3 regions of the Azospirillum fermentarium genome follow, and region 2 is predicted to be linked to each of the others. Evidence: predicted binding sites of a transcription regulator. Region 2 holds the regulator's gene; each other region holds the start of a gene.
What was found. The regulator LexA, encoded in region 2, represses DNA repair genes until DNA is damaged. The targets are predictions, from matches to a motif close to ATGTTCTANTTTGGTTC.
Positions count from the first base shown of each region.

Region 1: a site for LexA is predicted at 3,368-3,384, ahead of recA (recombinase RecA). Genes of this name have one in related genera too.
Region 3: a site for LexA is predicted at 3,238-3,254, ahead of uvrA (excinuclease ABC subunit UvrA). Genes of this name have one in related genera too.

Region 1 is NZ_JAOQNH010000001.1:1,066,826-1,072,597, reverse strand. It holds gene M2352_RS05015 (universal stress protein) at 1-302, shown strand, start outside; gene M2352_RS05010 (methyl-accepting chemotaxis protein) at 641-2,626, opposite strand; gene M2352_RS05005 (class I SAM-dependent methyltransferase) at 2,746-3,246, opposite strand; gene recA (recombinase RecA) at 3,444-4,523, shown strand; gene M2352_RS04995 (sensor histidine kinase) at 4,743-5,772, opposite strand, start outside.
Region 2 is NZ_JAOQNH010000002.1:289,524-295,295, forward strand. It holds gene trpC (indole-3-glycerol phosphate synthase TrpC) at 1-705, shown strand, start outside; partial or broken gene M2352_RS16265 (GNAT family N-acetyltransferase) at 788-1,177, shown strand; gene moaC (cyclic pyranopterin monophosphate synthase MoaC) at 1,241-1,720, shown strand; gene M2352_RS16275 (molybdopterin molybdotransferase MoeA) at 1,702-2,934, shown strand; gene lexA (transcriptional repressor LexA) at 3,043-3,750, shown strand; SAM-I-IV-variant riboswitch at 3,949-4,057, shown strand; gene M2352_RS16285 (homoserine O-succinyltransferase) at 4,099-5,022, shown strand; gene M2352_RS16290 (EamA family transporter) at 5,060-5,772, opposite strand, start outside.
Region 3 is NZ_JAOQNH010000001.1:2,949,966-2,955,737, forward strand. It holds gene M2352_RS13815 (TolC family protein) at 1-520, opposite strand, end outside; gene M2352_RS13820 (metallophosphoesterase) at 657-2,219, opposite strand; gene M2352_RS13825 (single-stranded DNA-binding protein) at 2,509-3,069, opposite strand; gene uvrA (excinuclease ABC subunit UvrA) at 3,351-5,772, shown strand, end outside.

The DNA.
Region 1 (5,772 bases), on a different contig from region 2:
AGTCCAAGCGGCTGACCGTGATGGCCGTCAACCCCGCGCCGGGCGCCAACGGGCTGGGCGACGAACCGGGAGCGGACATCGCCCGCCATCTGGCCCGCCACTTCAACCATGTGGAAGCCGCCCACATCTCCACCCGCGCCATCGAACCGGGGGACACCATCCTGAACGCGGTGGCCGACGATTCGTGCGATCTGGTGGTGATGGGCGCCTATGGCCGGTCGCGCCTGCGCGAACTGGTTCTGGGGGGTATGACCCGCTACATGCTCCAGCACATGACGGTTCCGGTGCTGATGAGCCACTGACACCCGGCCATACCGGGACACGAAAATACCGGGCCGCATATCTGCGGCCCGGTCAGTGTTCCTGGTGCGTGACGCTCCAAGATGGTCGGGCACGGACCGGGCCTGAACCCTGATCCGCGGCGGGTGCCGGCAATCCGCCGGAGGGCTGGATCGACCGCTCCGGCACCCCGCACGCGCACCTTACCCTTTCTTTTCGCGCCTTGGGGTGTGAGCAATGTCACACCCCCCCAAAAAACCCCATAATTGTTATTATTTCTTTCGTGCACGCACAAAACAACCATCCGTTCGTATACACAATACACCCCGCATTCAGGATGCGCGGGATGGACGGGCCGCGCTCACGCCGCCTTGATGCCCGCCGCGAACCGCACGACCTCCTGCCGCAGCCGGTCGGCCAGATGCGACAGGTCGCTGGCGGCCCCCAGCACGTCCGCGGCCATGGACCCGGTCTGACCCGCCGCCTGCGACACCCCGCCGATGGTGTCGGAGACGCTGCGGGTGCCGCTGCTGGCCTGATGCACATGGCCCAGAATCTCCTGGGTGGCGGCACTCTGGCGGCGGGCGGCGCCGGCGATGCCCTCCACCGCGGCCCCCAGCCCGTCGATGGCCGATCCGATGCCGCGGATGGCGGCAACGGCGTCGGCGCTGGTCTGCTGGATGCCGGCGATCTGGCGGGCGATGTCCTCGGTGGCGTGGGCGGTCTGGGATGCCAGGTTCTTCACCTCCGACGCCACCACGGCGAATCCCTTGCCGGCCTCTCCGGCCCGCGCCGCTTCGATGGTGGCGTTGAGCGCCAGCAGGTTGGTTTGCGAGGCGATGTCGCCGATCAGCTTCAGCACGTCGCCGATGCGGGCGGCGGCCCCGGACATGCCGTCAACGGTGGAGTCGGTGCGCCGCACCTCCGCCACCGCCGCCTGGACCATGGACAGGGAATGGCCGATTCGCTCGTTGATGGCGCCGATGGCGTCCTGCAGCGCGTCCGCCGCCCCGGCCACGGCGGCGACATCGCTGCTGGCCTCCTGGGATGCGGCGGCGACGGCGGCGGCGCGGTGGCCGGTCTGTTCGGCGATGCCGGTCAGGGTCTGGGCGCTGGCCCGCATCTGGGTGGCACCCGCCGACACGCTGTTGGCCACCGCCCCCACCGTTTCCTCAAGCTGCCCGGCCAGGGATTCCAGCAGGCGGTGCTTTTCCTGGTCGGCCTGCCGCTGGCGGCGTTCCTGTTCGGCGTGGAGTTCGCCGATCTCCAGGGCGTGATGGCGGAACACCTCCACCGCGCGGGCCATGGCGCCGATCTCGTCGGTGCGGGCCAGACCGGGCACGGTGATGTCGGTGCGCCCGCCGGCCAGCGTCTTCATGGTGCGGGTCAGAGCCAACAGCGCCGAGGTCAGCGCCCCGCTGGTCAGCAGCGCCACCGCCGCCGCCAGCGCCATGGCCGCCGCCCCGATCAGCAGGGACAGGTTGCGCGCCTCGGCCAGTGCGGCCACGAAATAGCCGCGGTCGAGCGCCAGCATCATCACGCCGATGGCCTCCCCCCGGTAATCGGTGACGGGGGCCAGCAGGGCGGCCATGTCGGTGGACCCGGCGCGCAGTTCCCACACCGGCGACGGCTGACGCAGGGCGGCGGAGAGCGCCCCGTCATCCACCGCCGGCAGGGCGGCGAAGGTGCTGGCGAAGGGGGCGAATCCACCCTCGGGCTTCTTCAGCACAAAGGCCACGTCCGCCGACGTGGCCTTCTTGAAGGCGTCGAAGAAGCTCTGGTCGAACGACAGGCCGAATTCCACCGAGCCCAGGGCGGCGCCGTCCTTGGTCACCGGCACCACGCCGCGGATGCCCAGCCCCTCCACCCCCGATTCCAGGCCCGAGACCGGGCGGCGGGTGCGGTTGACCTCCACCACCGTGGCGCGGAATCCGCTGAGGTCGTCGCCGAACTTCTCCGGCTTGTGCACCCGCAGGAACGAGGTGGCGGGGGGCAGGTGGAACTGGTACTGCCGCACCCCGTACTGCGCCTTCAGCGCCGCGAAGCCCGGCACCAGCATGGCCGCCAGCCCGTCGCGGTCGCGGGCGGCGAAACGGTCCTGCACCGCCCCGTTCAGCGCCACCGCCTGGGCCAGCGACACCGCCCGCTGCGCTTCCTGCGCCAGCGTGCCGTCGAGATGGCGGCGCAGGGTGCTGAGTTCGCGGTCCGCCGCCTGGGTCACCATGGCCCCGGCCAGCCACAGGTTGCTGACCGTGGTCGCCGCCACCGCCAGCGCCACGCAGAACAGCGATGCCAGCAGGATGCGGGACCGGATCGACAGGGTACGGGCCGGCAGGACGGGGGGCATGGTCACTCCCTTCGGTGGTTTTTGCCTACATAGAAAACCCCATGCTAAATCAGGTTTTGTTTATATTTTGTGAAACTGATGCACCCGCGCCCGTCAGGGGCGGACGATCCCCTGCCCCGTCAGGGGCGGACGATCCAGGCGTAGCAGCGCCACGCCGGCCCCGACCCCGGCGGCTCCACCGGCTGCCAGCCGGCGCAGGCCAGCGGGCGGTCCGACACCACCACCCCGCCCGGCTGCATCAGCGCGTCGATCATGGGCGCCAGCCACGCCGCCTGCTCGCGGTCGTGGATCTGGTCGGGGCTGCCGAAATCGGCGTGCGCCAGCCGTGCCGCGCCCCCCAGCGTGCCGCGCACCGCCGCCAGCGTCTCGCGGAAGTCGCCCAGGAAGCGGCGCTCGGGCGGCGGCTCGCACCCCGGCGGCACCCGCAGCCCATCGTCGAAGGCGTACACCGCATCCACCCCCAGCCGGGCGCGGAGATAGTCGTAGGTGCGGCCCTTGCCCAGCCCGATTTCCAGCACCGGGCCGGTGCGCCCCTGCACCTGTTCCACCGCCCAGTTCAGCGCGTCGCGCTGGGCGGTCAGCCGCGCGATCATGCGGTCGAGCAGCGTCGTTCCGGTCATCTCTCGTTCTCCCCCGCCGGTTGCAGGCGGCGATCCTGGCAGGGTTGCCCGCCGAACGCCAGGGGGAAGGAAACGCAAAGGGGTTAGCGGAACGTTCCGTGAAATTAGCCCTTGCGCATGAGAACAAAAAGAGTACGATGACGGCCGTTGCAGATACGGAAGCCGTGTGATCTAACTACTGGGAAGGGAATTCAGGCATGATGTCCCCGCAGCTCCGTTTGGTGGAAAAGGACCCCATGGACAAGCAGAAGGCTCTGGACGCCGCCCTCAGCCAGATCGAACGCGCTTTCGGCAAGGGTTCGATCATGAAGCTCGGCGCGCGCGAAAATCTGGTGGAGACGGAGGTGATTTCCACCGGCTCCCTGGGTCTGGACATCGCGCTGGGCATCGGCGGCCTGCCCCGTGGCCGCATCATCGAAATCTACGGGCCGGAAAGCTCGGGCAAGACCACGCTGGCCCTCCACGCCATCGCCCAGGCCCAGAAGAACGGCGGCACCTGCGCCTTCATTGACGCCGAACACGCGCTCGACCCCACCTACGCCCGCAAGCTGGGCGTCAATGTGGACGAGCTGCTGATCTCCCAGCCCGACGCCGGCGAACAGGCGCTGGAAATCGCCGACACCCTGGTGCGCTCCGGCGCCATCGACGTGTTGGTGGTGGACTCGGTGGCAGCCCTGGTGCCGCGCGCCGAACTGGAAGGCGAAATGGGCGACAGCCACGTCGGCCTGCACGCCCGCCTGATGAGCCAGGCCCTGCGCAAGCTGACCGGCTCCATCGCCAAGTCGCGCTGCCTGGTGATCTTCATCAACCAGATCCGCCTGAAGATCGGCGTGATGTTCGGCAACCCCGAAACCACCACCGGCGGCAACGCGCTGAAGTTCTATGCCTCGGTGCGCCTGGATATCCGCCGCATCGGCGCCATCAAGGACCGTGACACCGTGGTCGGCAACCAGACCCGCGTGAAGGTGGTCAAGAACAAGCTGGCCCCGCCCTTCCGCGTGGTCGAGTTCGACATCATGTACGGCGAGGGCGTGTCGAAGGTGGGCGAGCTGCTCGACCTCGGCATCCAGGCCGGGGTGGTGGAAAAGTCGGGCGCGTGGTTCTCCTACGACGGCACCCGCATCGGCCAGGGGCGCGAGAACGCCAAGACCTTCCTGCGCAACAACCCCGACGCCGCCAAGAGCATCGAGGACCGCATCCGCGCCAACGCCGGGCTGGTGGCCGACGCCATGATGGGCACGCCGGAAGCCGATGGGGATGCGGCTGCGCCGGAATAAGCGCGGGCAACCATGGCAAAGACGAACGGCGGCCTTCGGGCCGCCGTTTTCATGTCGGGGTCGGGGCTCTGCCCCGACGCCCCCGGCAAGGGCGGGAGTCCTTGCATCCCGTTTCATTAGAGTCCTTCAGGTGCTTATTGAAGCACCTGAAGGACTCTAAGCTTTTGGTTTTCCCGTGTGATTCACGCTTCAAACGATTCCGTTTGAACCGATCACACTCTAAGAGCTGGGCAGGGCGCGCAGTTCGGTGACCTTCAGCGCCTGCTGGGCGGTCAGGCTGCGGGAATCCAGCTCGGCATCGTCCGTGCGGTGGACGGCGGGCAGGGACAGGGTGATGCGGGTGCCGGCGCCGGGGGCGCTGGCCACCTCCACCGTGCCGTGGAGCAGGGCCGCGGTGTAGCCGGTCAGGGTCAGCCCCAGACCGGCGCCGGGAACCTTGCCGCCGTCGGGGTTGCTGCCCTGGACGAAGGGCTGGAAGAAGCGGTGCGCCTGCGACGGGGCGAAGCCGGGACCGGTGTCGGTGACCACGAAGCGGATCCACGCCCGCCCGTCCTTCTCCACCCGCTGGGCCGACAGGGTGACCGTGCCGTTGCGTGTGAACTTGCAGCCGTTGTCCAGCAGGGCCAGCAACGCCTGCCGCACCTTGGCGAAATCGGAATGCATGGCCCCCAGCCCGGCGGGCAGCGGGGCGATGGTCACCCTGTTGCCGTGCAGGTCGGCGGCGGGCATCACCCGTTCGCGGCATTCGGTCAGCAGCCGCCCCACGTCGAAATCCTGCAGGCACAAGGTGGCGGTGCCGGCTTCGATCTTGGCGTAATCCAGGATCATCTCCACCAGCCCGACAAGCTGTTCGCCGGACCACTGGATCATCTCCACCTCGGTCACCAGATCGCTGGCGCCCTGGCGGTGCAGCGCCGTCATCAGCGACTGCGCCCCGTCCACGATGGCGGTCAGGGGGCCGTGAAGCTCGTGGCCCATATTGACCAGGAAATGGGTCTTGGCGGTGCTGTCGGCCTCGGCCCGGTCGCGGGCGGCGGCCAGGTCGCTGTGCGCGGCCTCCGCCTCCCGCCGCTGGCGTTCGGTCTCGGCGGTCGATGTCTGGAGGATCGACACCGCGCGGGCCATGGCGCCGATTTCGTCCCGCCGCTCCAGCGCGTCCGCCGGCAGCGTGGCCGTGGGGGCGCCGTCGCCCATGGCCAGTGCCGTCACCGCGCGCGCCATGCCATCCACCGGGCGGGCCACCGACCGG
Region 2 (5,772 bases):
GAGGCCGCCCGCGCGGCCTCGGCCCCCCGCGGGTTCAAGGCGGCGCTGAAACGGGCGGTGGCCGAGGGGCGCTATGGGCTGATCGCCGAGATCAAGAAGGCCAGCCCGTCCAAGGGGCTGATCCGTGCCGATTTCGACCCGCCGACGCTGGCGCGGGCCTATGCCGCCGGCGGGGCCTCGTGCCTGTCGGTGCTGACGGACGAGCCGTATTTCCAGGGCCGCGACGACTATCTGGTGGCGGCGCGGGCGGCGGTGGATCTGCCGTGCCTGCGCAAGGATTTCATGGTGGACACCTATCAGGTGGCGGAGGCGCGCGCGCTGGGCGCCGACTGCATCCTGATCATCATGGCGGCGCTGGAGGATGCCCGGGCGGCGGACCTGCTGGCCGCTGCCCGCCAGTGGGGCATGGATGTGCTGGTGGAGGTCCACGACCGGGCCGAGACCGAACGGGCCTTGCTGCTGGACGCCGAGCTTCTGGGCGTGAACAACCGAAACCTGAAGACCCTGGCCGTGGACATCGCCACGACGGAGGAACTGGCCGCCCTGGTTCCGGCGGGCAAGATGCTGGTGTCGGAAAGCGGCCTCTACACCCCCGCCGACCTGTCCCGCATGGCCGCCGTCGGCGCCTCGTGCTTCCTGGTCGGCGAATCCCTGATGCGTCAGGACGACGTGACCGCCGCCACCCGCGCGCTGCTGGCCCGATAGACGGGATGCAAGGGCCGTCGGCCCTGGCCCGGGGTATCGGGGGCAGCGCCCCCGACCGTGTTCGACTGAGGAGACCTTCGCCATGGCGCATTTGGTGATCGAGGCCGCCGACCCCCGCTCCCCCGATGCCCGGCGGCTGATAACGGCGCTGGACGAGGCGCTGAACGCCACCTATGACCCGTCCGAGAACTATCTGTTGGACGTGGACCGCCTGGCCGCGCCGGACATGCGTTTCTTCCTGGCTCTGGCCAACGGTGTGGCGGTGGGCTGTGCCGCCCTGCGCATCGACGCCGACGGGTATGGCGAGGTCAAGCGCATGTTCGTGGACCCGCCCGCCCGCGGCACCGGCGTGGGCCGCCGCCTGCTGGAACGGCTGGAGGGTGAGGCGCGCGGCCTCAATCTCCCCCGGCTGATGCTGGAAACCGGGGTGAAGCAGCCGGAGGCGCTGGCCCTCTACCGCGCAGCCGGGTTCCACGAGCGTGGCCCCTTCGCCGATTACCCGCCGCTGGAGCGCTCGGTGTTTCTGGAAAAGAGCCTGACGGGCTTCAGCCACTTCGACACCGAGGGGCGCGCCCTGATGGTGGACGTGTCGGAAAAGACGGAAACCGAACGCACCGCCACCGCCCGCGGCAGCGTCATCATGCAGCCCGCCACCCTGCGTCTGATCCACGAGGGCGGGGTGAAGAAGGGCGACGTGCTGTCGGTGGCGCGTTTGGCCGGCATCATGGGGGCCAAGCGCACGCCGGACCTGATCCCGCTGTGTCATCCGCTGGCGCTGACGGGGGTGACGGTCGATCTGACGCTGGATCCCGACCGCAACGCCGTGGACATCACCGCCACCTGCAAGCTGAAGGGCCGCACGGGCGTGGAGATGGAGGCGCTGACCGCCGTCTCGGTCGCCGCGCTGACCGTCTATGACATGTGCAAGGCGGTGGACCGCGGCATGGTGCTGACCGACATCCGGCTGGTGCACAAGGCCGGCGGCAAGAGCGGCGAATGGGTGGCGGCGTCATGATCCCGGTGGCCGAGGCGCTGGCCCGCATCCTGTCGGCGTGTGCGCCGCTGCCGGCGGAGACGGTGTTCGTGACCGAGGCGCTGGGCCGGGTGCTGGCCGAGCCGGTGGCGGCGCGGCTGACCCAGCCGCCGTTCGCCAACGCCGCCATGGACGGGTGGGCGGTGCGCGCCGCCGATCTGGCGGGGGCGCTGGCGGACGCGCCGGTCATGCTGACCCGCATTGGCGAATCCGCCGCCGGTCATCCCTTTGCCGGGCAAGTGGGGCCGGGGCAGGCGGTGCGGATCTTCACCGGAGCCGCCATTCCCGACGGCGCCGACGCGGTGGTGATGCAGGAGGACGTGACGGCGGAGGGTGGCAGGGTGCGCATCCCGGTGGCACCGCGTCCGGGCCGCTTCATCCGCCCCGCCGGGCTGGATTTCACCGCCGGCGACGTGCTGATCCCCGCCGGGCGCCGGCTGACCGCCCGCGACGTGGCGCTGGCCGCCGGGGCGAACGCCGCGTGGGTGCGCGTCCACCGCCGCCCGCGGGTGGCGGTGCTGGCGACCGGCGACGAGATCCGCCTGCCCGGCGAACCGCTGGAGCCGGGGCAGATCGTCAGTTCCAACGCCATCGCCCTGTGCGCGCTGGTGACGGTGGAGGGCGGGGTGGCCCACAATCTGGGGGTGGCCGCCGATACGCCCGGCGCACTGGCCGAACTGGCCGCAGGCGGCGCCGGAGCCGACCTGCTGGTCACCGCCGGCGGGGCGGCCCAGGGCGACCACGACCACGTGCGCGCCGTGCTGGGCCGGGATCTGACGGTGGATAGTGTCGCCATGCGCCCCGGCAAGGGCGTGCTGTTCGGCGCCGGCGGGGGGCAGCGGTTTCTGGGCCTGCCCGGCAACCCGGTGTCGGCGGCGGTGGCGGCGGTGGTGTTCCTGCGGCCCATCCTGCGGGCGTTGCAGGGCATGGCGCCGGGGGATGACGGCACGGTGCCGGCCACGCTGGGGGCTTCCCTGCCGCCGTGCGGCGAGCGGGCGGATTTCGTGCGCGCCACCCTGACGCGCGGCGATGACGCGGGGTGGGTGGCGACGCCCTTTTCCCGGCAGGACAGCGCCATGATGTCCCGGCTGGCCCGCGCCGACGGGCTGATTGTGCGGGAGCCCTTTGTCCCCGCCGCTGCGGCGGGGGAACGGGTGGCGGTGCTGCCCCTGACGGGTGGGGCCGTGGGACTCTGACAGCCGTAAATTTTGCGCGGGAGATACGCTTCCGGCTTGACGGGGATGCGGAACCAAACTAGAACATATGTGTGTGGTTTGTTCCAGTTTTCGGGGCCGGAGGCGACAATGCTCACGCGCAAACAGCACGAATTGCTGCTTTTCATTCATGAGCGGCTGGGCCAGGGCGGGGTGTCGCCTTCCTTCGACGAGATGAAGGACGCGCTCAATCTCAAATCCAAATCCGGCATCCATCGGCTCATCACCGGGCTTGAGGAACGTGGTTTCATCCGCCGCCTGCCCCACCGCGCCCGCGCGCTGGAGGTGCTGCGTCTGCCCGAAGGGATGGAGAACGGCGCCGCCGCCAAGGCCGGGCGCAGCCGGTTCCAGCCCAACGTCATCAAGGGCGATTTCGCCAACGCCCTGATGGGCCGCGCCACCGACGGGGCGGGGGAGGCGCTGTCTCTGCCGCTCTATGGCCGCATCGCCGCGGGCACTCCGATCGAGGCGTTGCGGGACACCAGCAATTTCATCGACGTACCCACCGCCATGCTCTCCCCCGGCGATCACTACGCGCTGGAGGTGGCCGGTGATTCCATGATCGACGCCGGCATTCTGGACGGCGATACCGTCATCATCCAGCGGTGCGATGCCGCGGAAAACGGCGTCATCGTCGTCGCCCTGGTGGATGACAACGAAGTGACGCTGAAGCGTCTGCGCCGCAAGGGCAACACCATCGCCCTGGAGCCGGCCAACACGGCCTATGAAACGCGCATCTTCGGTGCCGACCGCGTGCGGGTGCAGGGCCGGCTGGCCGGGCTGATCCGGCGGTATTGAGCGGGCAGCGGAGCTTTCCCATAAAGACGATGTGTTGTTGCGGGTGATTTCCGTTGCCGGTGCGCGAAATCACCCATGGTGCCGCCTTGGTTCGCCATGGCGAAAAGAAACGGTTTTCCTGAAGAAAAATAGGGTTTTACCCGGCGCCACTGCGGCATTTCCTGCCATTGCCAAAGTGCTGAGGCCCCGCTAAGATCCGTCCCGCATCAAGAGTTGGGCCGACGCCCAACGCCAACCTGCCGTTCCGGGCAAGGTGGCGCTTCCATTCGGGAGGATGTGGCCCAAGCCGGCAACCAAACGGACAAAGCCACACGACGTCGGACCCGCCAGAACAGGACCGACGGACCCATGCCGATCAAGATCCCCGACAATCTGCCCGCCCGCCGCACCCTGGAAGCCGAGGGCGTGATGGTCATGCGTGAAGCCGACGCCGTGCGGCAGGACATCCGCCCGCTGCGGATCGGGCTTTTGAACCTGATGCCCAACAAGATCAGCACGGAAACCCAGCTTGCCCGGCTGATCGGTGCCACGCCGCTGCAGGTGGAATTGTCGCTGGTGCGCATCACCAACCACGTGGCCCGCCACACACCCGCCGATCATATGGCGTCGTTCTACCGCCCATGGGACGACGTGCGGGCCGAACGGTTCGACGGCTTCATCATCACCGGCGCCCCGGTGGAACGGTTCCCGTTCGAATCCGTGACCTATTGGGACGAGTTGCGGCGCATCTTCGACTGGACCCAGACCCATGTGCATCACTGCTTCACCATCTGCTGGGCGGCACAGGCGGCGGTGCATCATTTCTACGGCGTGCCCAAGCATGAACTGCCGGCCAAGGCGGCGGGCATCTTCCGTCACCGCAGCCTGGTTCCGGCCTCGCCGTTCCTGCGCGGCTTCTCCGACGATTTCCCCATCCCGGTGTCCCGCTGGACCGAGGTGCGGCGGCGGGATCTCCCGTCCAACGCCGGGCTGACGGTGCTGGCCGAAAGCGACGAGACGGGGCTGTGCCTGCTCGACGATCCGGCGCACCGCATGCTGCACATGTTCAACCACCTGGAATACGACACCACCACGCTGGCCGACGAATACAACCGGGACCGGGCGGCGGGCATGGAGATGCCGGTGCCGAAACACTACTTCCCCAGCGACGAGCCCACCCACCGGCCGGTCAACAGCTGGCGCGGCCACGCGCACCTGCTGTTCGGCAACTGGATCAACCAGATGTACCAGACCACGCCGTTCAACGTGGACAGCATCGGCCTGGCCGCGTAAGCGGTCGGGGAGGAGAGGGGCGGAACCGGTTGATGGCTCAATCCGGTGTCGGTGCCGCAGGTTCCGGCCGGATGGTCGCCGTCGCCCCGGTGGAGGCGGCGATGACCGCGGCGATGGCCAGCCATTGCAGCAGGCTGAGGTTTTCCCCCAGCAGCACCAGCCCGCACAGGGCGGCGATGGCCGGTTCCGCGCTCATCAGCGTGCTGAACGTGGCCGACGGCAGGCGCGACAGGGCGGAGATCTCCAGCGTGTAGGGCAGGGCGGTGGACAGGACCGCCACCGCCAGCCCCGGCAGCAGCACCGCCGGGGACAGCAGGGCGGAACCGGCGTCGATCACCCCCACCGGCACCACCAGCACGGCGGCCAGGGCCACCCCCAGCGCGCTGCCCCGCGTGCCGAGATCGGTGCCGGCCTTTTTCCCGAACAGGATATAGACGGCCCAGAACAGGCCGGCGGTCAGGGCATAGCCCGCGCCCACCGGGTCCACCCCCGATTCGAGCCCGTCCAGCGGCAGCAGCAGCAGCAGCCCGGCCACCGCCAGCACCACCCACAGCACATCCAGCATGCGCCGCGCACCGGCCAGCGCCACCGCCAGCGGGCCGACGAATTCCAGCGCCACCGAAATGCCCAGCGGCACCGTGCGCAACGACAGATAGAAGGTGAGGTTCATCACCCCCAGCGACGCACCATAGACGGCCACCGCCCGCAAGGTGGCGCGCGGCACCCCGCCGTTGGCGAACAGCCGCCAGG
Region 3 (5,772 bases), on a different contig from region 2:
CGGGGCCGGCGCCGCGCAGCAGCGGCTGGATCACCGTCAGCGACAGCGACGATTGCCCGGTCAGGCTGTTGCCCCCCTTCTGCCGCCGCCCGGTCTGCACCGCATCCCACGCGAAGCTGATGGAGGTGCCGAGCGGTGTCAGCATCTGCACCACCGGCGTCACGGTGGCGTCCGCCGTGCGCGCGGCCCCGGTGCGGTCGGCGGTGATGCCGGCAATCAGCACGCCCTTGGGCGACAGCAGGGATTCCGCCACCGTCAGGTCGTATTTGTCGAGCACCCGCTGGAGGTAGGCGCTCTTGACCGCCCGGTTGCGGCGCAGGCCGAGATAGACCGCCTCCGGCAACGTCAGGCGGATCTCCGGCCCGGCGGGAGGCACCGGCGCCGTGGCCCCCGCCGGCTGGGCATAGCGCGGCAGCGGCCCCACCTGCCCCGCCGCCGGGACGGCCACGAGCAGCACGGCGGCGAACCACGCCGCCGCCCCGAACGGGGGTGTGCCCCCGGCCCTCGATCGTCCCCACATGCGCGTTCCGGCCACCCATACGGCCCAGGAGGCATTGTCCGGGGGGACGATGCAACCCTGCGGCGGTTCTGCCGCCAATGCAGCCCAACCGGCAGGCGTGTGTCAAACCGAAAGTGGCCGCACCGCCAAAGCCGCGTCAGGCCGCCGGCTCCGGCACGCCGGCGGCGGGCGCATAGGCCGTGCCGTACAGCACCAGCGTGGTCTGGCCCGTGACGGAAACCGGGCCGGACGGGCCGGTCTGGGTGGTTTCGTAAAAGACCGAGGCGCCATGGCCCGTGGGCACGCCGCCGGGCACCGATGCCGCGGTGATGGTCAGGGTGCCGCCGCCGGTGACCGTCAGCGACCCCGGCCCACAGATGTTCACCGGCACCGTGGCATCCTGCCCGCCGGTGTCGATGGTCAGGCCGGACGTCACGCCATTGTCCATGGTGCCCTGAATCACCAGCCCGGTCAGGCCGGTCAACTGATCCGTGTTCAGAACCGTGCCCGCCTTGACGATCATCACGGTGTCGATCACCGACCAGACGGCCCCGCCGGCCTTTTTCTCGGCATTGCCGGGATCTTGGGAGCCGTAGAAGGCCAGCGTCAGTGTCTGCTCGGTGACGAGGGCACACTGGAAGCCGTAGAAGCCCGTTGCCCGGATCTGGCTTCCCGGCATCACCCCCATCGACTGGGGCGACGGCGCCGGGGTGTCGTAGAACGGCGCGAAGCTTTCCAGCGTGCCGCCGGCCCCGTTGACGATGTAGGTGGTCGGGTCGGTCCTGCCCCCCACCATCTGCAGCCTTTCATAGCTGTGGACGTGCCCGGCCAGCACCAGATCGACGGTTTGCCCGGCCTTGGCCGCCACCTGATCCACAAGCTGGAAATAGGCTGTCGGCCCATGGTCCTGCGACGACGAATACGGCGGCTGGTGCATGAACACGATGTTCCACACCGCCGTGGAGGCTTTCAGCGCGTTCTGAAACCACATGATTTGCGGCGCGTCCAGGTTGCCGGAAGAACTCGCCGTGGTGGACAGCGTTCCCAGCAGCACCTCGTTCTTATCGTTGCTGAGCGCGAAAAGCTGGACGAGGGGGGTATCGGCAGCGGGCACGGTGCCCTGGGACACGGAGTAATAACGGATGCAGGGGCCATCCTTGTCCACCGGACTCAATGGCTGCTCCAATCCGGCAAAATTCATCTGATAGTTGTCGTTTCCCTCCATCAGATATTCTTCCTGCGTCTTGGACTCGGTGAGGGAGGGGGACGGCGCGGTAACGGTTTTCCGATATTTCTGCTTCCACCAGTCATGGTCCCCGATCGCCGGGAACAGACGCATGGTTTCCGATGGGGTGACGCCAGGCGGGGTATAGGGATTGGGGGAGAGCGCCAACTGCTCCACGTCGTAACTGACCGACGGGTAACACAGGAAACCACCATACAGTTTGCCGACGGCGTTGATGTAATCCGTGCTCGTCGCCGGCTCGTTTTCATCGCCCTGGCTCCACGGGCAATAGACCTGATCCCCCACCGAAACCACGAAATTCGATGGGATGGCGGGGGAAACATACTGTTGCATGGCCGTGGCCACACCCGCCGCGGCCATGGCGACGACGCTGGTGGTGCTGTTGTTGGCATCGACGCCGCCCGACCCGTAATCGCCGACCACACCGAAGGTAACCAGAGGAGCAAGGGAAGCAGGAGAGGGAGTTCCGGTCATGATGGCCTCTTATTTTTTGGTACAAGGCGGGCGAAAACCTCGTTGATACGCAAAGAACGCACCCGGATACTCGCCAAAGCCCAATCATGGCACAGTAAAAATTGCAACCAAACGCCGACAATCACATAAATAAGTTCTCAAATAAGATCACATTTTGTCAGATTTGATGAATTGAAGATTGATTGTTTTCATTACCACCGCACCGGGGGCCGGCAGCCGAACAAAGAAAACGGGCGCCGAACCACGTGTCCGGCGCCCGCTTCATCACCCTGACGGCCCGATGACCGGATCAGAACGGAATTTCGTCGTCCAGGTCGTTGTGGACCGGGCCGCGGCCACCGCCGCCCTGACCACCGCCACCGCCGCCGTAGCCGCCGCCCTGGCCGCCACCGCCACCACCGTAGCCGCCGCCACCCTGGCCGCCGCCGCCGTAACCGCCCTGGCCACCGCCATAGCCGCCACCGCCGCCGCCATAACCACCGCCCTGGCCGCCCCCGCCACCGCCGTAGCCGCCGCCGCCGCCGCCGCCGCCTTCGCCGTCACGGCCGCCGCCCATGAAGTCGATCTCGTTCACGCGCACCGACAGGCCGGCACCGCGGGTGCCGTCGCGCTTTTCGAATTCGCGCAGCGTGACTTCGCCCGACACCACCACGGCCTTGCCCTTGGTCAGGTGCGGGGCCAGGGATTCCGCACGGCGGCCCCAGATGGAGCAATCGACCCACTGGGTCGTCTTGCGGTCGCCGAAGCCGACGTCGTTCGCCACCCGGAAGCCCAGAACCTTTTCCCCGCTCTGGACCGAGCGCAGTTCCGCATCGGCCCCCAAACGCCCGCTGAAGGTCCACACGTTCATCTCTTGCCTACTCCTCTCATCCGGGCGCCCGGCTCGGGCGGCGCCTGCTTGGTCTGGTGGGGAAAAAACAACGCCGCGGGGCCGGCGTCAACCGGCCCGTGGACGCCCGCCGGAACCGGCGCTGCGGCGGGCGGTTTAGGGCTTGCGCAGCCCACGGGCTGCTGGTAAGAACAATAGAGGAACACCCTGTGCGATTGCAACGATCCTGACGTTTGCCGTCCTCCGGCCCACCGTTCATCGGCCCGCCGTTCACCGGCCACCGTCCACCGGATGAAGACCCCATGACCAAATGCCTCAGCGTCCGCGGTGCGCGGGAACACAATCTGAAGAATGTCGATGTGGATCTGCCCCGCGACAAGCTGATCGTGATCACGGGCCTCAGCGGGTCGGGCAAATCCTCGCTGGCCTTCGACACCATCTATGCCGAGGGCCAGCGGCGGTACGTGGAAAGCCTGTCGGCCTATGCCCGCCAGTTCCTCGAACTGATGCAGAAACCCGATGTGGAATCCATCGAGGGGCTGTCGCCGGCCATTTCCATCGAACAGAAAACAACCTCGCGCAATCCCCGTTCCACCGTCGGCACGGTGACCGAGATCTACGACTACATGCGCTTGTTGTGGGCGCGGGTCGGCGTTCCCTATTCCCCCGCCACCGGCCTGCCCATCGAAAGCCAGACGGTGTCGCAGATGGTGGACCGCGTGATGGCGATGGATGAGGGCACGCGCCTGCTCCTCCTGGCCCCCATCGTCCGCGGGCGCAAGGGGGAGTACAAGAAGGAGATCCAGGATCTGCGCAAGCGCGGATTCCAGCGCGTGCGGGTCGATGGCACCCTGCACGACATCGACTCGGTGCCCGCCCTGAACAAGAAACTGAAGCACGACATCGACGTGGTGGTGGACCGCATCGTGGTGCGCGAGGGGCTGGGCAACCGGCTGGCGGATTCGCTGGAAACCGCGCTGGGGCTGGCCGACGGCATCATCTTCGTCGAGAACGCCGACAGCGGCGAACAGACGGTGTTCTCGCAGAAATTCGCCTGCCCCGTCTCCGGCTTCACCATCCCGGAGATCGAGCCGCGGCTGTTCTCGTTCAACAACCCCTTCGGCGCCTGCCCCACCTGCGACGGGCTGGGGTCGAAGATCTATTTCGATCCCATGCTGGTGGTCCCGGACGAGCGGCTGACGCTGGCCAAGGGGGCCGTCGCCCCATGGGCCGGATCCTCCTCCCCCTATTACGGCCAGACGCTGCACAGCATCTGCGGCCATTTCGGCGCGTCCATGGACACGCCGTGGCAGGATCTGCCCGAGGAGGTGCGCAAAACCATCCTGTTCGGGTCGGATGGCAAGCCCATCACCATGACCTACGACGACGGCCTCAAGCACTACCAGACCCACAAGGCGTTCGAAGGCATCGTCAACAATCTGGAACGGCGCTACCGCGAGACCGAAAGCAACTGGACCCGCGACGAGCTGTCGAAATACCAGTCGTCCCAGCCGTGCGAGACCTGCAAGGGTGCGCGCCTGAAGCCGGAGGCGCTGGCGGTCAAGATCCGCGGCCTGCACATCTCCCAGACCGCCGAGATGTCCATCGGCGCCGCCGCCGACTGGTTCGCCACCCTCAACGGGCACCTGCGCCCCAAGGACCAGGAGATCGCCCACCGCATCCTGAAGGAAATCAACGAGCGGCTGGGCTTTCTCAACGCGGTCGGGCTGGAGTATCTGACGCTGGCCCGCGGGTCCGGGTCGCTGTCGGGCGGCGAGAGCCAGCGCATCCGGCTGGCCTCCCAGATCGGCTCGGGGCTGACCGGCGTGCTCTATGTGCTGGACGAACCGTCCATCGGCCTGCACCAGCGCGACAACGACCGGCTGCTGGCGACACTGAAACGTCTGCGTGATCTCGGCAACACCGTCATCGTGGTGGAGCATGACGAGGACGCCATCCGCACCGCCGATTATCTGGTGGACATGGGGCCGGGTGCGGGCCAGCACGGCGGCAGCGTGGTGGCCCAGGGCACGCCGGCGGAGGTGCAGCAGAACCCCGCCAGCATCACCGCCGCCTTCCTGAACGGCACCCGCGGCATCACGGTGCCCGAGGCGCGGCGGCCCGGCCATCCCGGCCAGTTCCTGGAGATTACCGGCTGCCGCGGCAACAACCTGCAGAACGTGTCGGCCCGCGTGCCGCTGGGCACCTTCACCTGCGTCACCGGGGTGTCGGGCGGCGGCAAATCCACCCTGGTCATCGAATCCCTGTACAAGGCGGTGGCCCGCAAGCTGATGGGGGCCCGCGAGCACCCCGCCGAGCACGACGCGCTCTTGGGGTTGGAGCATCTGGACAAGGTGATCGACATCGACCAGTCGCCCATCGGGCGCACCCCGCGGTCGAACCCGGCCACCTACACCGGCGCCTTCACCCCCATCCGCGACTGGTTCGCCGGCCTGCCCGAGGCCAAGGCCCGCGGCTACGGCCCCGGCCGCTTCTCCTTCAACGTCAAGGGCGGACGGTGCGAGGCATGCCAGGGCGACGGCGTCATCAAGATCGAGATGCACTTCCTGCCCGACGTCTACGTCACCTGCGACGTCTGCCACGGCAAGCGCTACAACCGCGAGACGCTGGAAATCCTTTACCGCGACAAGAGCATCGCCGACGTGCTCGACATGACCGTGGAAGAGGGCAAGGAGTTCTTCAAGGCCGTGCCCTCCATCCGCG